Regions from separate parts of the Metabacillus sp. RB-C-LZQ-3-1 genome, predicted to be linked through region 1. Evidence: predicted binding sites of a transcription regulator. Region 1 holds the regulator's gene; each other region holds the start of a gene.
The links. The regulator Rex, encoded in region 1, represses fermentation and respiration genes when NADH is low (regulators of the CRP and FNR family bind a similar motif). The targets are predictions, from matches to a motif close to TTGTGAAATATTTCACAA.
Positions count from the first base shown of each region.

Region 2: the regulator Rex is predicted to act here: its motif matches at 3,044-3,061, upstream of AC4GZ8_RS17325 (AtpZ/AtpI family protein).
Region 3: the regulator Rex is predicted to act here: its motif matches at 3,868-3,885, upstream of AC4GZ8_RS17690 (cytochrome C oxidase subunit II).

Region 1 covers NZ_JBZFLI010000038.1:4,867-10,396, forward strand. Annotated here, with positions in the region: gene AC4GZ8_RS25885 (ABC-F family ATP-binding cassette domain-containing protein) at 1-1,911, opposite strand, end outside; gene moaC (cyclic pyranopterin monophosphate synthase MoaC) at 2,173-2,661, shown strand; gene AC4GZ8_RS25895 (redox-sensing transcriptional repressor Rex) at 3,135-3,779, shown strand; gene AC4GZ8_RS25900 (twin-arginine translocase TatA/TatE family subunit) at 3,804-4,001, shown strand; gene tatC (twin-arginine translocase subunit TatC) at 4,020-4,766, shown strand; gene AC4GZ8_RS25910 (YdiK family protein) at 4,781-4,984, opposite strand; gene AC4GZ8_RS25915 (CPBP family intramembrane glutamic endopeptidase) at 4,981-5,530, opposite strand, start outside.
Region 2 covers NZ_JBZFLI010000011.1:91,060-96,589, reverse strand. Annotated here, with positions in the region: gene AC4GZ8_RS17350 (F0F1 ATP synthase subunit delta) at 1-537, opposite strand, end outside; gene atpF (F0F1 ATP synthase subunit B) at 534-1,055, opposite strand; gene atpE (F0F1 ATP synthase subunit C) at 1,268-1,480, opposite strand; gene atpB (F0F1 ATP synthase subunit A) at 1,558-2,292, opposite strand; gene AC4GZ8_RS17330 (ATP synthase subunit I) at 2,314-2,682, opposite strand; gene AC4GZ8_RS17325 (AtpZ/AtpI family protein) at 2,690-2,911, opposite strand; gene AC4GZ8_RS17320 (S8 family serine peptidase) at 3,132-5,354, opposite strand; gene upp (uracil phosphoribosyltransferase) at 5,455-5,530, opposite strand, start outside.
Region 3 covers NZ_JBZFLI010000012.1:1,374-6,903, forward strand. Annotated here, with positions in the region: gene AC4GZ8_RS17665 (COG2426 family protein) at 1-155, opposite strand, end outside; gene AC4GZ8_RS17670 (50S ribosomal protein L11 methyltransferase) at 235-1,125, opposite strand; gene AC4GZ8_RS17675 (NAD-dependent epimerase/dehydratase family protein) at 1,457-2,308, opposite strand; gene AC4GZ8_RS17680 (aldo/keto reductase family protein) at 2,321-3,268, opposite strand; gene AC4GZ8_RS17685 (winged helix-turn-helix transcriptional regulator) at 3,428-3,745, shown strand; gene AC4GZ8_RS17690 (cytochrome C oxidase subunit II) at 3,945-4,070, shown strand; gene AC4GZ8_RS17695 (cytochrome c oxidase subunit II) at 4,086-4,556, shown strand; gene AC4GZ8_RS17700 (b(o/a)3-type cytochrome-c oxidase subunit 1) at 4,556-5,530, shown strand, end outside.

The sequences.
Region 1 (5,530 bases):
CATTAGTTGCTCTAATTCTGAATTCAGTTGTTCATTTTCTGTGTTAATTTTTTGTACTTGCTCATGGTCCTGATAAACGGTTGGATCGCAAAGTAAAGCTTCATTCTCTTCAATTTTTTCTTCGAGCTTACTAATGCTTTGTTCAATTTCTTCAATTCTTCGTTGTTTTTGTCGTTCAAGCTTTTTGAGTTCTTTTTCCTGCTGGTAGTTTAGTTTTCCTTCTGATGCAGAATGACTGGTATTTTGCGAAACGTTCTTTTTCTCTTCTACTTCCAGTCGCTCAAGCTCTAATTTTTCTTCCTTCTTTGTTATAAAATAATCATAGTCACCTAAGTATTCAGTTATGTTATGACTTGATAGCTCAAATACTTTTGTGGCAATACGATTTATAAAATAACGGTCGTGAGAAACAAAAAGGATGGTACCTGGAAAATCAATTAAAGCATTCTCCAAAATTTCCTTACTATCTAAATCTAGATGGTTCGTCGGTTCGTCAAGAATGAGGAAATTGGCTTTTTGCAACATCAGCTTAGATAGGGCTAGCCTTGCTTTTTCTCCACCGCTTAAAGTTGAAACAGGCTTAAGTACATCATCACCTGAAAATAGGAAGTTTCCAAGCACGGTGCGAATTTCCTTTTCTGTTTTCTGTGGATATTCATCCCAAAGCTCGTCCAAAACTCGCTTATTTGACGTTAAATCAGCTTGCTGCTGATCATAATAACCAATTTGTACATGGGACCCTAATGAAAACGTACCTGTTAAGGCATCAAGCTTTTGAACAATGGACTTTAATAAAGTTGATTTCCCAATTCCATTTGGACCAACAAGTGCGATTGAATCTCCTCGAGAAATGGAAAACGAGATATTTGATATGATAGGGTTTTGTTTATCATATGAAACAGAGATATTTGTTGCTTTTAACACATCATTTCCACTTTGTCTATCAATATCAAATTGAAAGCTTGCAGACTTTTCATCTCCAAGGGGTTTAGTCATTAACTCCATTTTTTCTAACTTTTTTCTTCTGCTTTGTGCAAGTTTTGTCGTGGAGGCTCTAGCTAAGTTTTTCTGAATAAAGTCTTTAAGTTTAGCAACTTCCTCTTGTTGTCTTTCAAAGCTTTTTAATTCTTTTTCATAGTTTTCAGCTTTTTGGGTTAAATAATTACTATAATTTCCAATGTATTTAGTACTCGTATTTCTGCTGATTTCATAAACCTGTGTTACAATTTTATCCAGAAAATATCTGTCATGTGAAACAATCAATATAGCCCCTGGATAATTTTGCAGATATTGTTCTAACCAGGTTAATGTTTCTATGTCAAGATGGTTTGTAGGCTCATCCAAAATTAAGAGATCTGGTTTTGTTAATAACAATTTACCCAAGGCTAAGCGTGTTTTTTGGCCGCCACTTAAAGAGGATATTTTTGTTTCCGGATTAAAGCTGCTAAAACCTAATCCATGTAGAACGGAACGTATATCTGCTTCGTACTGATAACCGCCTTCCTCTTTAAATTTCACTTGTAATGTATCATATTCTTTTAAAAGTTGTTCAAACTTTTGAGCTTCACCACTGGGATCAACAGTCGACATGCGTTGTTCAAGATTCCGCATTTCTTCTTCCATTAATTTAAGATGCTTAAAAACTAAATTCATCTCATCCCATATGGATAATTGTGATTCCAGGCCGGTATCTTGTGCTAAGTAACCGATTGATACATCCTTAGGTTTAATGATTTCACCGGAATCATAGGACATCGCTCCAGAAATTATTTTTAAAAGTGTTGATTTACCAGCTCCATTGCGGCCAACGAGAGCAATTTTATCTCTAGTTTGTACTTCTAGCTTAATATTCGATAAAATAGGATCAGCACCAAAGTATTTACTAAGTTGATTTATTTGTAACAATATCATTGTTTTTCACCTCTACTAATGATTTAAGTGTAGCTTAATAAGGCACTTATAAGCAACAATGATAGATTTCTAAATGAAGGAATCTGAGGAAAAGCTCTTCATTTGGATGATAAGTGACAAAAGGTAGTGAGAACTTGAGGTAAAAGTACCTCATAGGAAATAGAAGGAACAAAAGTCAAAAATCATTCTCTAATTGTCACAATTACAAGACAGACAGAAGCAAAAAAATAGTGTATAGTCTAAGTATAAGGGGATTTGTATATGTCAGAGTTTACTCATTTCAATGAACAAGGCAGAGCAAAGATGGTTGATATTTCTGCTAAGGAAGAAACAGTTAGAACAGCTCAAGCTAGAACTAGCATAACTGTTACCGAAGAAGTTTATAAGCAAGTCATTCATCATGAGATTGGTAAAGGTGATGTTCTATCCGTTGCTCAGGTAGCTGGCATTATGGCGGCAAAACAAACATCAAACGTTATTCCGATGTGTCACCCAATTTCAATTAAAGGTGTAAATATTGAATTTGAATGGGAAGTTAAGGATCCTTCTTATACTTTATGTATTTCAGTAACTGTAAAAACGAAAGGAAGTACAGGTGTTGAAATGGAAGCGTTAACCGCTGCAAGCATTACAGCACTTACTGTTTATGACATGTGTAAAGCTGTTAATAAAGGTATGGTCATAGGGGAAACCTATTTAGTTGAAAAAACAGGTGGCAAAAGTGGTGATTTTTTAAGAAAAGAAAGATGACAACAAGCGTGAAAAAGGAGTAGCTGTTATTGTCAAAGTAACAAAATTTATATGTTTTGTACTTTAGTTGGATGGCTAGCTCAATGCCTAGACCCGAAGCACAGGACGTGCGAGTGCAGTTACCGTGACCGGACGCCGCGATTTTAACTGCCTCGAGGGCATAAGTCAATTTGAAAATTGAAGGCAAAGAACGACTTCTATTCCAAATCATCTTATGCCTGTCGGGGCTGATCAAGGCGCTTGCGCTTTTCTTAACAGATAAGAAAGTATAAAATTTTGTACTTAGTATAGGTGTCTAGCTCCAGCGCCTATCGTCTATCAAACTTCAGATCATCTCCCTACGATAAGTCAACATCGGTTCGCTTCGCTTACCGTGTTTCCTAAATCTTTAGTCGATGCTCCTCCAGTTTGTACGGCGATGACCAAGGCGCTTGCGCTTTTCTTAAGTGTTTGTGTGAATGTGAGGGATCAGATTGAATATAGACCAAACGAAAATACCGCAGGCAACAGCAAAGAGGTTGCCATTATATTACCGTTTTTTAAAAAATTTACATTCATCAGGAAAGCAGCGTGTATCATCAGCTGAGCTAAGCGATGCTGTAAAGGTAGATTCTGCTACGATTCGAAGAGATTTCTCATATTTTGGGGCGTTAGGAAAGAAAGGGTATGGTTATAATGTAAATTATTTGTTATCCTTTTTTAGAAAAACGTTAGATCAAGATGAAACAACAAAGGTTTGTTTAATAGGAGTAGGGAACTTAGGTACTGCTTTTTTACATTATAATTTTACGAAGAACAACAATACTGTTATTTCCTTAGCATTTGATGTCGCACAAGATAAGGTGGGGACAGAAATTGGTGGAGTTCCTGTTTTTCATTTAGATGATCTTGAGAAACAGCTTCCTGATGATGTGACAGTCGCTATTTTAACAGTACCAGCAGCGGTTGCACAATCAATTACCGATCGCTTAGTCGCAAAGGGAATTAAAGGAATTCTTAATTTTACACCCGCGCGAATCAATGTTCCTGATGAAATAAGGATTCATCATATTGATTTAGCAGTCGAACTTCAATCACTTGTTTACTTTTTAAAGCATTATCCAAATGATGAAAAATAATAATAGACAAAGGAGATGGATTCAATGCCATCAGTAGGAATCGGAAGCCTTTTATTAATCGTTTTTGTTGCGCTACTTATTTTTGGACCAAAGAAGTTGCCACAGCTAGGAAAAGCAGCAGGTAATACATTACGAGAGTTTAAAAATGCTACGAAAGGTTTAGCGGATGATGATGACGATGATCAAGATGCTAAGCAAAAGAATAAGGAAGAAGTCAAGTAAGATAGGATGAAACCCGATATGAGACAAGATGAAATGTCGGTCATTGAACATATAACAGAGCTGAGAAAACGACTCGTCATTGTTGTCGTTTTCTTTTTCTTAGCTGTTATTGCTGGTTTTCTGCTTTCAGGACCGATCATTATATATTTACAGCATACCGACGAAGCAAAGGCATTAACATTAAATGCATTTAATCTTACAGACCCATTAATGGTCTACATGAAATTTGCATTTATTATTGCGTTTGTTATAACTTCGCCAATCATTTTATATCAGCTTTGGTCTTTTGTAAGCCCTGGCTTATATGAAAAAGAAAGAAAAGTAACCTTAAGCTACATACCAATTTCAGTTTTCCTGTTTTTATTAGGCGTGGCCTTCTCATACTTTATTCTTTTTCCATTTGTCATAGATTTTATGGAAAGAATATCAAATAAATTGGATGTAAACCAAGTAATTGGAATCAATGAATACTTTTCTTTTTTAATCCAACTAACTCTTCCGTTTGGGTTGCTCTTTCAGTTACCAGTTGTAATTATGTTTTTAACAAGATTAGGAATCGTCACACCGATGTTTTTATCAAAAGTACGAAAATATGCTTATTTTGTACTGTTAGTGATCGCAGCACTTATTACACCGCCTGAATTAGCTTCACACTTAATGGTATCTATACCTCTATTTATTTTATATGAAATTAGTATTTGGGTTTCAAGAGCAACATATCGGAAGTCACAAAAATTGAGATTTGAAGAAGAAAACAAAAAATGAGACTGTTCATAGTCTCATTTTTTTATGTTCATCTTTTTGATTTTTCTAGATAAAATAAACATTCTAATGGCTACTCCAATATCGAATGTTGCAATCAGCATCAATAAAATTGTTGGAAAGGTAAAAATACCATCTCTTGCACTGTTAATCGCTAAATAGATAAAAAGTAACCCCATGATCAAATAAAAAATAGCCATGGAAATAGGGTTTGTTCTCATTTTAAAAAGCCCCCAATAATTACTTGCATCTGTTCTAATTGTTCCATTTGCTGCATGATTCTTTCAATATCCTCTCGAAAAACAGTTTGAATGATCACAACCATTGTGTTCATTGAAACATGTGCGAAGATGGGAACGAGAATACGTTTTGTTTTAACATATAGAAAAGCAAAGGTAAAGCCCATTGCTCCATACAACAATACATGCTGTGGTTCACCATGCAGGAGAGAAAAAATGAGAGAACTGATCAATGCCGCAATGAAAAAATTTGTTCTTGTATATAATACGCCAAAAAGGATTTTTCGGAATATAATTTCTTCGAGTATTGGGCCTATTATGGAAGTCACAAGCATGACCAAAGGAAAAAGCTCAATCAAGTTTACAATTCTCTGGGTATTTTCAGAACCGGGATCTACACCAAATACATTGACCTCAATATTTGCAGCAAGACCTTGTACAAAAATGGCTAAGAAAAACCCGATAATAGCCCAACCAATGGATGCTCCTATAGAGGCAGGTTCGCCGCGAAAGCGACTTTCTGCATGA
Region 2 (5,530 bases), on a different contig from region 1:
GTTTGCGACCAATTGTCGCTCTATACGTTCAAGCTTACCGCTAATACTACCATCATAAATACGATTACCAATACGAAGCTTTACGCCGCCGATTAGCGAAGAGTCTACAACGTTTTGTAAACGTAATGACGCTTTGCCGATCTTTTTCGCGAAAGAAGCTGAAATAGCAGATAATTCACTATCTGTCAGCGGGCGAACTGAATAAACAATTGCATCCTCTGTTCCACGAGCTTCATTTGCACTTTGTACAAAGTAATCAACAATTTCTGTTACAACATCAACACGATGACGGTCAACTAAAAGGTATAATGTATTCACAACCTGCTGTGACAGGCTTGAGAATGCTTCCTTTACAATGGACTTTTTCGCTTCATTTGTAACTTTTGGATGGTTAAATACATTTATAAGTTCTTGATTCGTTGTAAAAACTTCCTTTACAACGAGCAATTCGTTTTCGATTTGATCGATTACATTTTGTTCCTTTGCAAGTTGAAAAAGAGCTACTGCATAACGTTTTGCAACAATACCTTTGCTCATCGACCCTCGCCTACCTCATTGATGTAGTCATTGATCAATTTCTCTTGCTCTTGTTCATTCAACTCTTTTTCGATTACTTTAGAAGCAATTAATACAGATAATGATGCAACCTGTTCGCGTAATGCTGCCACAGCCTGATCTTTTTCTTGCTCGATTTCTTTTAATGCTGAATCTTTCAAACGGCCAGCTTCAGAACGAGCTGCTTGGATGATTTCTTCTTTCTGTTGCTCACCAAGCTTTTTCGCATTTTCCACAAGAGCTTGTGCTTCTTGACGCGCTTGTTTTAATAACTCACGCTGCTCGTCTACTAGCTTTTGTGCTTCTTTATTTCTTTCTTCAGAACTATTAATTTCATTTGCAATATGCTCTTCACGTTGCTTCATAATGTTCATAACTGGTCCTAATGCATACTTACCTAGCAATGCAAGAAGGATTAAGAACATTAAAAGCTGGAATACGATATCACCTGTGTTAAGGCCGCCTGTAGCTGCACCTACTGCAAGATCAAAAGTTAACATAGCTCGGTTTCACTCCCTTCAAGAGTTCCATGATGGGTTGATAGTTTTCGGCTTTCTCGAACTATTCGTTCCTCGAAACCCTTTCACTTTGCACAATATTTTAAAGATAAACCAGTGTTTTTGAAAAATAGTTTTCCTTATTTGCACATAAAGCAATGGCGAAGGTTCGCTTTGAATGATCTTCGCCATATGAAAACATGTTTATTATCGAATTATGATCCCATTACGATGAATGCGATAACTACAGCGATGATCGGAATCGCCTCAACTAATGCTACCCCGATGAACATTGTAGTTTGTAATTTACCTTGCGCTTCAGGTTGACGCGCGATACCCTCTACTGTACGAGATACGATAAGACCGTTACCAATACCAGCACCTAGTGCCGCTAAACCAATTGCAATTGCAGCTGCTAATAAACCCATTGTTAAATTTCCTCCTTTAAATGTATGAAAAATAGTATTACTTTAGTTTTAGTTCAAGTGAACTGAACATATATTGATTAATGGTCATGGCTCACTTTGTGTGCCATATACACCATCGTTAACATAGTGAAGATAAATGCCTGGATTGCACCAACAAAGATACTAAATCCTTGCCATGCTAACATTGGAAGTGCTGCGATAATGGAACCGAGAATTCCACTTCCAAAACCTTCAGCGTATCCGCTTGTTCCTAGAGTAACAAGCAATCCTAATAAAATTTCACCTGCAAAAATATTCCCGTAAAGACGAAGACCAAGCGTTAGTGTGTTCGCAAATTCTTCAATTATCTTAAGCGGAAACATAAATGGCATCGGTCTTAAAAAGTCCTTACCATATTCAGATACACCTTTCATCTTAATTCCATAGTAGTGTGTTAACGCTACTACTAGAATTGCAAGAGTTAATGTAATGGCAGGATCTGCAGTTGGAGATTTCCACCATAAATCATGACCTACAACAATGGCGAATGGTAACCCCAGCATGTTTGATACAAACACATACATTAAAAGCGTGATTCCTAACGTTAAGAAACGTCCGCCTGTTTGCCAATCCATTGTACTGCCGATAATGTTTTTAACAAAATCAACAACCCATTCGATGAAATTCTGCATACCTGTCGGTTTCATCGCTAATTTGCGTGTTGCTGCAAATGCGATTAGAAAAACGATCAAACTAGCAATCGTAATCATTAATACATTTGATAAATTAAAAGTAAGACCTAAAAACTTTACCACAGGAGCTTCGTGACCCAATAGATTCACCTCTCTTCCCAGCTAAGCGCGTGAATGTTGAATAACATAATCTATCATAATAACGACATACATCGTCATTAATCCAATAATGACACTAATTAAATCAAAATACTCAGGAAACTTTAGCGCGAAAAATACAGCAACACCTGCCGCTGCCATTCTAGACGTTGTTCCTAATGAGCCTGTTTTCCGCCCTTCATCTAATGCGCGTCCAAACTGTTTGTGCTTTCTCACCATGATCCACAGGTTATACAATGTAATGCATGTCCCAAGAAGCAATCCAAGAAATACTGACTGATACTTCGTAAATCCCCATCCTAAAACGTAAAGGGCTAGCAGATAAAATATGTACTTGCGATATCTTTGAAACATCAGTTGCATATCAGACATGAAATTATTATTCTCCTGAGAAATAGTGGTGGACTAATTTCAGCATGGCGTAAACTCCAGCAGCTAGTCCTAGCAGAAGGCCTATGATTAAAAACAGCGGCTCTGTTTCTAAATAACTGTCAATCCATTTCCCAGCAAATATACCTATTAATATAGAGCCAACTAGTTGGGAAAGGATAGCTGACATGAGGCCCATCGCATGAAGTGGATGGCGTTTTTTTTGTCGCATTTTATAAATCCTCAATCTATAGATTTATAACGGAATTAGGGGGTGAAACATGGGATTTGAACGATATTGTAAACCTTATCATTATACCCTCGTATAGCATACAATAGCGTATATGTGATGTCAATCCGTTTAAAGTTAAAATGTTCACAATCAATTCAAATCCTCACAAATCGTTCACATTTAAACGCTTACCAACCCTTGACTTACTAAAGCGAATTAATTATTCACTTAGTAAAATATCTGTTTCCAAATAATTTTCTTTACCATTTTTATTCGCAAAAACAATCGCTTTGTAACTCCCCAAAGGGACTTTTAGATCCTCTGCTTTTATTTCCCCCTCAATCAACCCTCTTGGCGCTTCACGCAGCCAATCTAAATAACCAATAAATGTTAATGAATCCGGATCATATAAAGCAATACCAGCTTCATCTGCTCCACCTGGTAAATACATTTGATATTTAAACGTATCAGGTTTATCTCCGTAAGAAAGCTCAAAGCCCATAATTCTCGGATAATTAGGTTCATCAATCACATATGCATATGGAAGCTCTGTCACCTTTTCGTCCAAATGGATTGTGATCCACCCTTCGTGTATCCCCTGATTCATTTGGCTCGGTGTGATATCAACACCCACCTCAACCTGTTTCTTTTCTCCTGGATTGATGATGAGTTTTTTAGGAAGCACCCATTCAATGCCGGGTTTGTTTTTTGGTGTTTGAAATGTGATTGTTTTCTTCACATTTGATTGATTATCGATGATTACTTTTTTAGTTTTTTTGGTTCTAGGATGATTTGTATCAAATTGTCCAAACGTTAATGATCCTGGATAAATAAGCACCTCAGCCTCAATCGCTTGTTTTACATTTATTCTCCCAGCCCCCTGTTCATTCGGAGCCAATTTTCTGCCTTTATCATCTTGTAACTTTACAGCAGTGTTCATAAGTGCAGCTTTTATTTGTTCAGGTGACCAATTTGGGTGTGCTTGCTTAATTAATGCGCAAGCCCCTGCAACATGAGGTGCCGCCATACTAGTTCCGTGCAAAGATAAATAACCATCTGGAATGGTGCTATCAATTGCCACTCCCGGTGCAACGATATCCGGTTTTATGGCCCATGTCGTTGTGACAGGTCCTCTTGAACTAAAATCCGCCAGCTCATCTTCCTCTTTTTCATAGATCGTCCTAATTACCGGTTTATGATTCAGTAATTTTTTTATCGCAAGTCCATCTTTCTTTGAAATTGAAGCAACCGAAATATCTAGCGGAACCTCAAGTGATCCCGCAAAATTCCCTTTTACATTATTAAAGATAATGACGGCTTTTGCCCCACGTTTTTTTGCGTTTAACACTTTTTCTGTGAATGGAATTTTTCCTCTTTCAATAAGGGCAATCTTCCCTTTTATTGATTCTTTGAAGTCATCCTCACGTCCCAACCCAGCATACACCATTTCATCTAAGCTTTTTAAATCCCATGGTTTCGCTCCCTGCAAAGGATGGATAGGAATTGGATTTTTCAGTCCTGATATAGATAAGTATGGCAGATGAATAGGTGGAGAGGATGCTCCTACTGAAATCGCCTTTGACGATGTTCCCGGAGAACCAACCGTCCATAAATCCGGGCCGGAATTCCCGCTTGAGGTGACAGCCACAATGCTTGATTCAACAGCTCGGTCAAGTGCCAGGCTTGTTGGCCAATCCGGGCCATTCACATTATTTCCTAATGATAAATTAATAATATCCACATTATCCTTTATGGCTTGATCAATCGCTGCAATTACTTGATCTGAAGTACCCATACCACCAGGACCTAATGCACGGTATGCATAAATATCAGCCTCCGGAGCAATCCCTCTAAGCTTTCCGTTTGCTGCAATAATGCCCGCTACATGTGTACCATGGATCGTTCCTTCTCCTCTTACATCTGTAGTTTCCAGCGGATCTTGATCTCCGTCAATAACATCATATCCGCCAGCATAATTTCTCCGTAAATCCGGATGCTCATAATCGATGCCTGTATCAATAACCGCAACCTTTACCCCTTTGCCTGTTAAGCGGTGATCCCCTGAATCAAACAATCCCCGAACCTCTTCTCCTCCAATAAATGGAACACTCTCATCAATTTGTGAAGCATATGAAACGATCGGGCTCCAATGGATAACAGCCTGATGTTCTTTTATTTTATTCAGTTCTCTCACTGGACCTTCTATTGAAAAACCATAAAACACATGTTGATAGGTTTGGCGAATTGCAACATTTGGATGTTTGGATAAGGATTCATTCATCTTGTCAAACTCTTCTTCTCTTACAATCACCATCATTTTCTGGATTTGGTCCTTATCCACTTCAGGAAGTGGCGGTCGATTTGGAAAAGCTACGCCTTGAACTGTTTGACATAAAAAGAAAGTCAAAAAAAGAAGGATCCACACTCGTTTTTTTATTCCCATCAAAATCCACCTCCATTTCTAGTTTGTTCCTTCTTATTAAAAACATGTAATACCATATAAAAAAGAGGATAGCCCAATATGAGCCATCCTCTGTTCATCATTATTTTGTTCCGTACAATCTGTCACCAGCGTCGCCTAATCCAGGGACGATATATCCATGATCATTTAATTTTTCA
Region 3 (5,530 bases), on a different contig from region 1:
GACGACTTTCCTAACGAAAAACTATAATGCAGATACGCTAACGGTAAACCGCCTCTTAATTCCAAAATTGGTAATGCTGATACAATAATCACCACAAGCTCTGGTGGTAGGAAACTAAGACTTTGCACAAGTGACTCTTTTAATTTTTCTTTCACAAACACACCTCTAAACTCTTTTTATTCGAGTATTTATTCTATTACATAAATCCAACTATGAAAAGAGCTCTGCTCATACTTATTTACGTGTAAAATGGATTGATATCCATTCATTTGTTTGTGACTTTTCGTTAATAGAAAAACCATCTTGAACAAATTTATTGATTAAATCATCTATATGCCATTCTACTAATCCTGAGATGAAGAAATCATCGCTGTAGTTGAAAAGATTGTGTCTTTCAATAATACTCATCGTTTCGTTTGCACCAATATTAATTAAAATCAAATCATATTTTTCATTGATTTTGTAATCTCCAGTAATTAGATCTGCTTGTACAACCTGAAGATCGTTAGTTAAGTTATTTAGCTCAGCATTATGATAAAGTTCACCTTCGACCTCTTCATAATCAACTGCGACAACTTTCTCTGCTCCTTTTAATGACGCCGCAATTGCTAGCATACCTGAGCCTGTTCCAAGATCCAGAACTGTTTTTCCCGTAAGGTCTTTATTAAGAATCATTCGCAAGCAACCTTGTGTTGTTTCATGTAAACCTGTACCAAAGGCTGCGAGCGGATCAAATTTCAGTACACGTTTATCCTCATATTGCTTTTCGGAGTTTGGGTACTTAATGACCCAGCCATTTCCTAAATCAATGTCCTCAAATTCATAGGATTGCTCCCAATTTGTTTCATCATATGTTTTATATCTTATATCGTCTTTGGATATCGAAAGAGTTGCTTCTAATAGCGGGTAGTATGCTTCAGGTAGATGATCTACTTCCTGATCGCTTGCATAAATTTTCAGCTCGACAAGTTGATCTTCTTTCTCCTCATATCCATAACCATTTTGCACCTTAATGATTTCAATAGGTGATTCATAGTATAAGTTATAAATACCAGCAGCATTAAGTAAATCTGTCACTTCATGTATTTCTTTATACGGTACGTTTATTGAAAATTCGTGTAGCATTCATCGATTCCTCTCTTCATGTAGTGTGATTTTATCACTACAAATTGTCCATACACAGTTTAATATACAATGAAAGAGGATAGCAAATTGTTTTTAAGGAATTTTTCAGCATATATGGGTTACATATTTGGACGAGAGTGGAATCTATCAAACATTTAACCAATAATCTTTCAACTTTAAAGTTAAATCTATCAACTTTAACCAATAATCTTTCAACTTTAAAGTTAAATCTATCAACTTTAACCAATAATCTATCATTCGACATTTTTTGAGCAAATGTTCAACCAAAAAAGGCCTAGCAATTTTCTGCTAGGCCCACATCATTTGATCTCTATTTTTCAACCTTTACATAGTCTCGCCACCTATGCTTTGGCTGCCAATTTAATAGTTTCTTTGCCTTTTCATTCGAAAGCAATGTTTCATAGCCTTCCAATGGCCTTCGAATTTCTGTATCAGGATATACCGTTTCCATCAAGTGTTGACTCTCGATATCCATGCTCGTTTCATCTGCAGCTATATTTAGGGCTACAGAACCTAGCCCGTTTGTTTCAACTGCAAGCCTGTAAGCGACTGCCGCATCTCTTGCATCAATATAACTCCACATAATGACCTTACGTTGTTCAGGGTCATGAATAAAACTAGAAAAGTTATCATACATATGCGGTGCAATAATATTCCCGAGTCGCATCGATACAACTTGGATCCCTGTTCTCCGATGAATCATGTCTGCTGTTTGTTCGTTTACAATTTTTGATAACCCATAGCTATCCTCTGGTAGCTGAGGATGATCTTCATCTAGCGGAACATATAGTGGTGATAGCTCTTTTATTGGAAACACCAAACCATATGAAGACTCACTTGAGGAAATAACCGCCTTTTTTATCCCTAATGTTCCTGCTGCTTCTAACAAATTATAAGTAGACATTACATTGTTTTTGAACGTTACTTCGTTTGGATGTGAGTAAGCGACAGGAATGGCAGCTAAATGAACAACAGCATCTGCTCCAGCCAACACTCCATATACTTCCCCTAAATTTTGTAAATCTGTAATAATAGTTTTACAAATAGGGTCAATTGGATGCTTGATATCTGCATTCACTACTTCATACCCGTTATCAAGAAATTCCTTAATAACTGAAGTTCCAAGCAGTCCACTTCCACCTGTTACAACGACTTTTTTCATGTATTCACATCCTTATTTTAAAATTTCTTCGATTTGTGAAAGAACATCATTTGATAATATCACTTCAGAGCCTTTTGCATTTTCTATGATTTGCTCCGGCTTAGTGGCACCAACTAAGGTACTTGCGATTCCTGGCAATCGAAGAATCCATGCTATAGCTAATTGTGAAAGACTAATATCTAATTCCTTCGCTATCCCGCCTAATTTTTCAACCTTTATTAACACTTCATCTGTTAAAAATTGATTCATATACATGTTAGAATTCGGATCTGTTGCACGACTTCCTTCTGGAGCACGATTGCTTAAACTATATTTCCCTGTTAATACACCTTGTGCTAGCGGTGAGAAAACAATCTGGCTAATCCCATGCTGCTCACTAACCGGAAGGACTTCATCTTCAATATAACGATGGAACATATTATAATTTGGCTGGTTAACAACAATGCGATCCAATAAGTACTTATCAGCTGTTCCAATCGCTTCTTGAATTTGTTGTGCTGTCCATTCACTTACACCCGCATATAGAATTTTCCCTTGGCGTACTAAGTCATCGATTGTTCTTAATGTTTCCTCAACAGGTGTTTCCGGATCATAACGGTGGCAGTAATAAATATCGACATAGTCAGTATTTAACCTTTTTAAGCTGGCATGGAGTTGCTCAAAAACATGCTTTCTTGACAGACCTCGATCATTTGGTCCTTCCCCCATTGGCCAAAATACCTTTGTTGCTAATACATAGGAATCACGACGATATTGACTTAATGCTTCTCCCACCACCTTTTCGGATTCCCCTGTTGCATAAACATTTGCTGTATCAAAGGAATTAATTCCCAAATCATACGCAGTTTCAATTGTTTTGATCGCTTTTTCCTTTTCAGTTGAAGCCCCATATGTAAGCCAGCTTCCTAAACTAACTTCACTAACTTTAAGCCCTGATCTTCCTAAACGTCTATATTTCAATTCAACACATCCCCTTTGTAAAATCATCAAATTTAGAAATCGTTTACATTTGTATATTATAAATATTTCGAAAATTGTGTACAAGTACTGAAATTTTCTTGATATAATTAAAAACAAGTAATCTACTATACTTTTTATAGTAACTACAAGGGGGATACTATGGAAAAAGCAAACAAATTACATATCGAATGTTCGATTGAAAAAGCACTAAATATTATTGGTGGAAAATGGTCTTTTCTTGTCATTAAACAGCTTTTTGATGGTACAAAACGTTTTGGAGAATTACAGAGAGCCATTCCGAACATTAGTCCAAAGGCACTAACAGATACTCTTCGCCACTTAGAAAGTCATCAGGTCTTAACAAGACAAACTTTCGCAACAGTACCTGTTACAGTCGAATATACTTTAACCGAAAAAGGTCATTCCCTTCATAGCATGATAAAAGAAATGAAAAAATGGGGAGCACAGTGGGGGTAAATTCTGCCCAACTCCTTCTATAAACAATTAATTAAAGAGAACGTCTACTTATGGACGTTCTCTTTTTTATGATCATTAAAACCTATTTCAATCTTCTAATTTCAAATATCCTCCGTATATTTTTGTGACTTTTATCACATCTAATCCAATCCGATTCCGTTACTCTTATCCTATATTCAAACATAAGGGGGAACAAGTAATGGGCAAAAAAATCAAGCATGAAGATCACACTGAGCTAAAAGGCACATTGATTAGTGTTTTTTCAATTGGATTTCTTATTTTAGTCATGTGGTTTAGTGTTTATTTCTTTTATCTTTCACGTTAATTAGGGGGTATGATCATGCATATTCATAAATTCGAAAAAATTTGGTTAGGATTTGGAATTATTTCTTTAGTTCTATTTTTAAGCATCATTGGTGTGACAGCATTCGCTTTTAATCATCATCCTTCAGGCGGAATGGAGACGATTGATCCAGATAAAGTAGAGCAAACCGCTCCTTTTGACAATCCAGGTGTTTATCAAATTGATGAAGATACCTATGAAGTGATTATTGTAGCGAAAGCATTTGGTTATGACCCTCCGGAAATAAAAATCCCTAAAGGCAAAAAAGTCATTTTTAAAGTGGCTAGTACAGACGTTACTCACAGCTTTTCAATCGTCAATACGAATGTCAATATGATGGTTGTTCCTGGTCAAATTAACACAAAGGAATATACGTTTGAAAAGACTGGACAATATTTAGTTCTTTGTAATGAATATTGCGGCACAGGACACCACTTTATGAAAACAACCATTGAGGTGATTGACTGATGAAACAAATTAGTAAAGGGGATCGGAAGTTAGCTCTCACAAATATTGTTGTTGCTTATCTTGCATTTCTCATTGGAACATTTTGCGGCTTACTTCAAGTATTTATTCGAAATGATGCACTGACATTACCGCCATGGCTTGATTATTATCAAATTTTAACCGCCCATGGAGTTTTACTTGCACTTATTTTTACTACGTATTTTATCTTTGCCTTTCTTATCTCTGGTATGAGCTATTCACTTGGAACATTAGGACCAAAAGTTCGGTTGTTTTCTTGGATTGGATTTTTTGTCACAACAGTTGGAACTTTACTTGCCGTTATTGAAATTGTCGGAGGCAGAGCATCAGTCCTCTATACATTTTATGCTCCCCTTCAAGCGAGTGGTTGGTACTATGTCGGGCTTGCCATCTTTGTGGTTGGGACTTGGATTTATAGCTTTGCTCTAATAAGTCATTATATAAAATGGAAAAAGCTTCATCCAAAACAGCTAAGCCCATTGTTTGCTTTTATGACGATTGCCACTCTAATTCTGTGGATCACTGCATGTTTAGGGGTTGTCACAACTGTTCTGTTTCAGTTTATTCCATGGGCATTTGGCTGGACAGAAACCATTAATGTTGAGTTAAGCCGTTCACTATTCTGGTATTTTGGTCATCCACTTGTTTATTTTTGGCTGCTCCCGGCTTATATGGCTTGGTATGTTGTGGTGCCAAAAATCATTGGCGGGAAAGTATTTAGTGATTCTTTAGCACGTTTATCGTTTGTATTATTTATCTTGTTCTCTATTCCTGTTGGTTTCCACCATCAATTAACAGAACCAGGAATTTCAAGTTTTTGGAAGTTCTTGCAAACCGTTTTAACCTTTATGGTTATTATTCCTTCTTTAATGACTGCCTTCTCTATGTTCGGAACATTCGAACGAGCAGGAAGACAAAAAGGTGCTACAGGGTTATTCGGATGGTTCTTCAAGCTG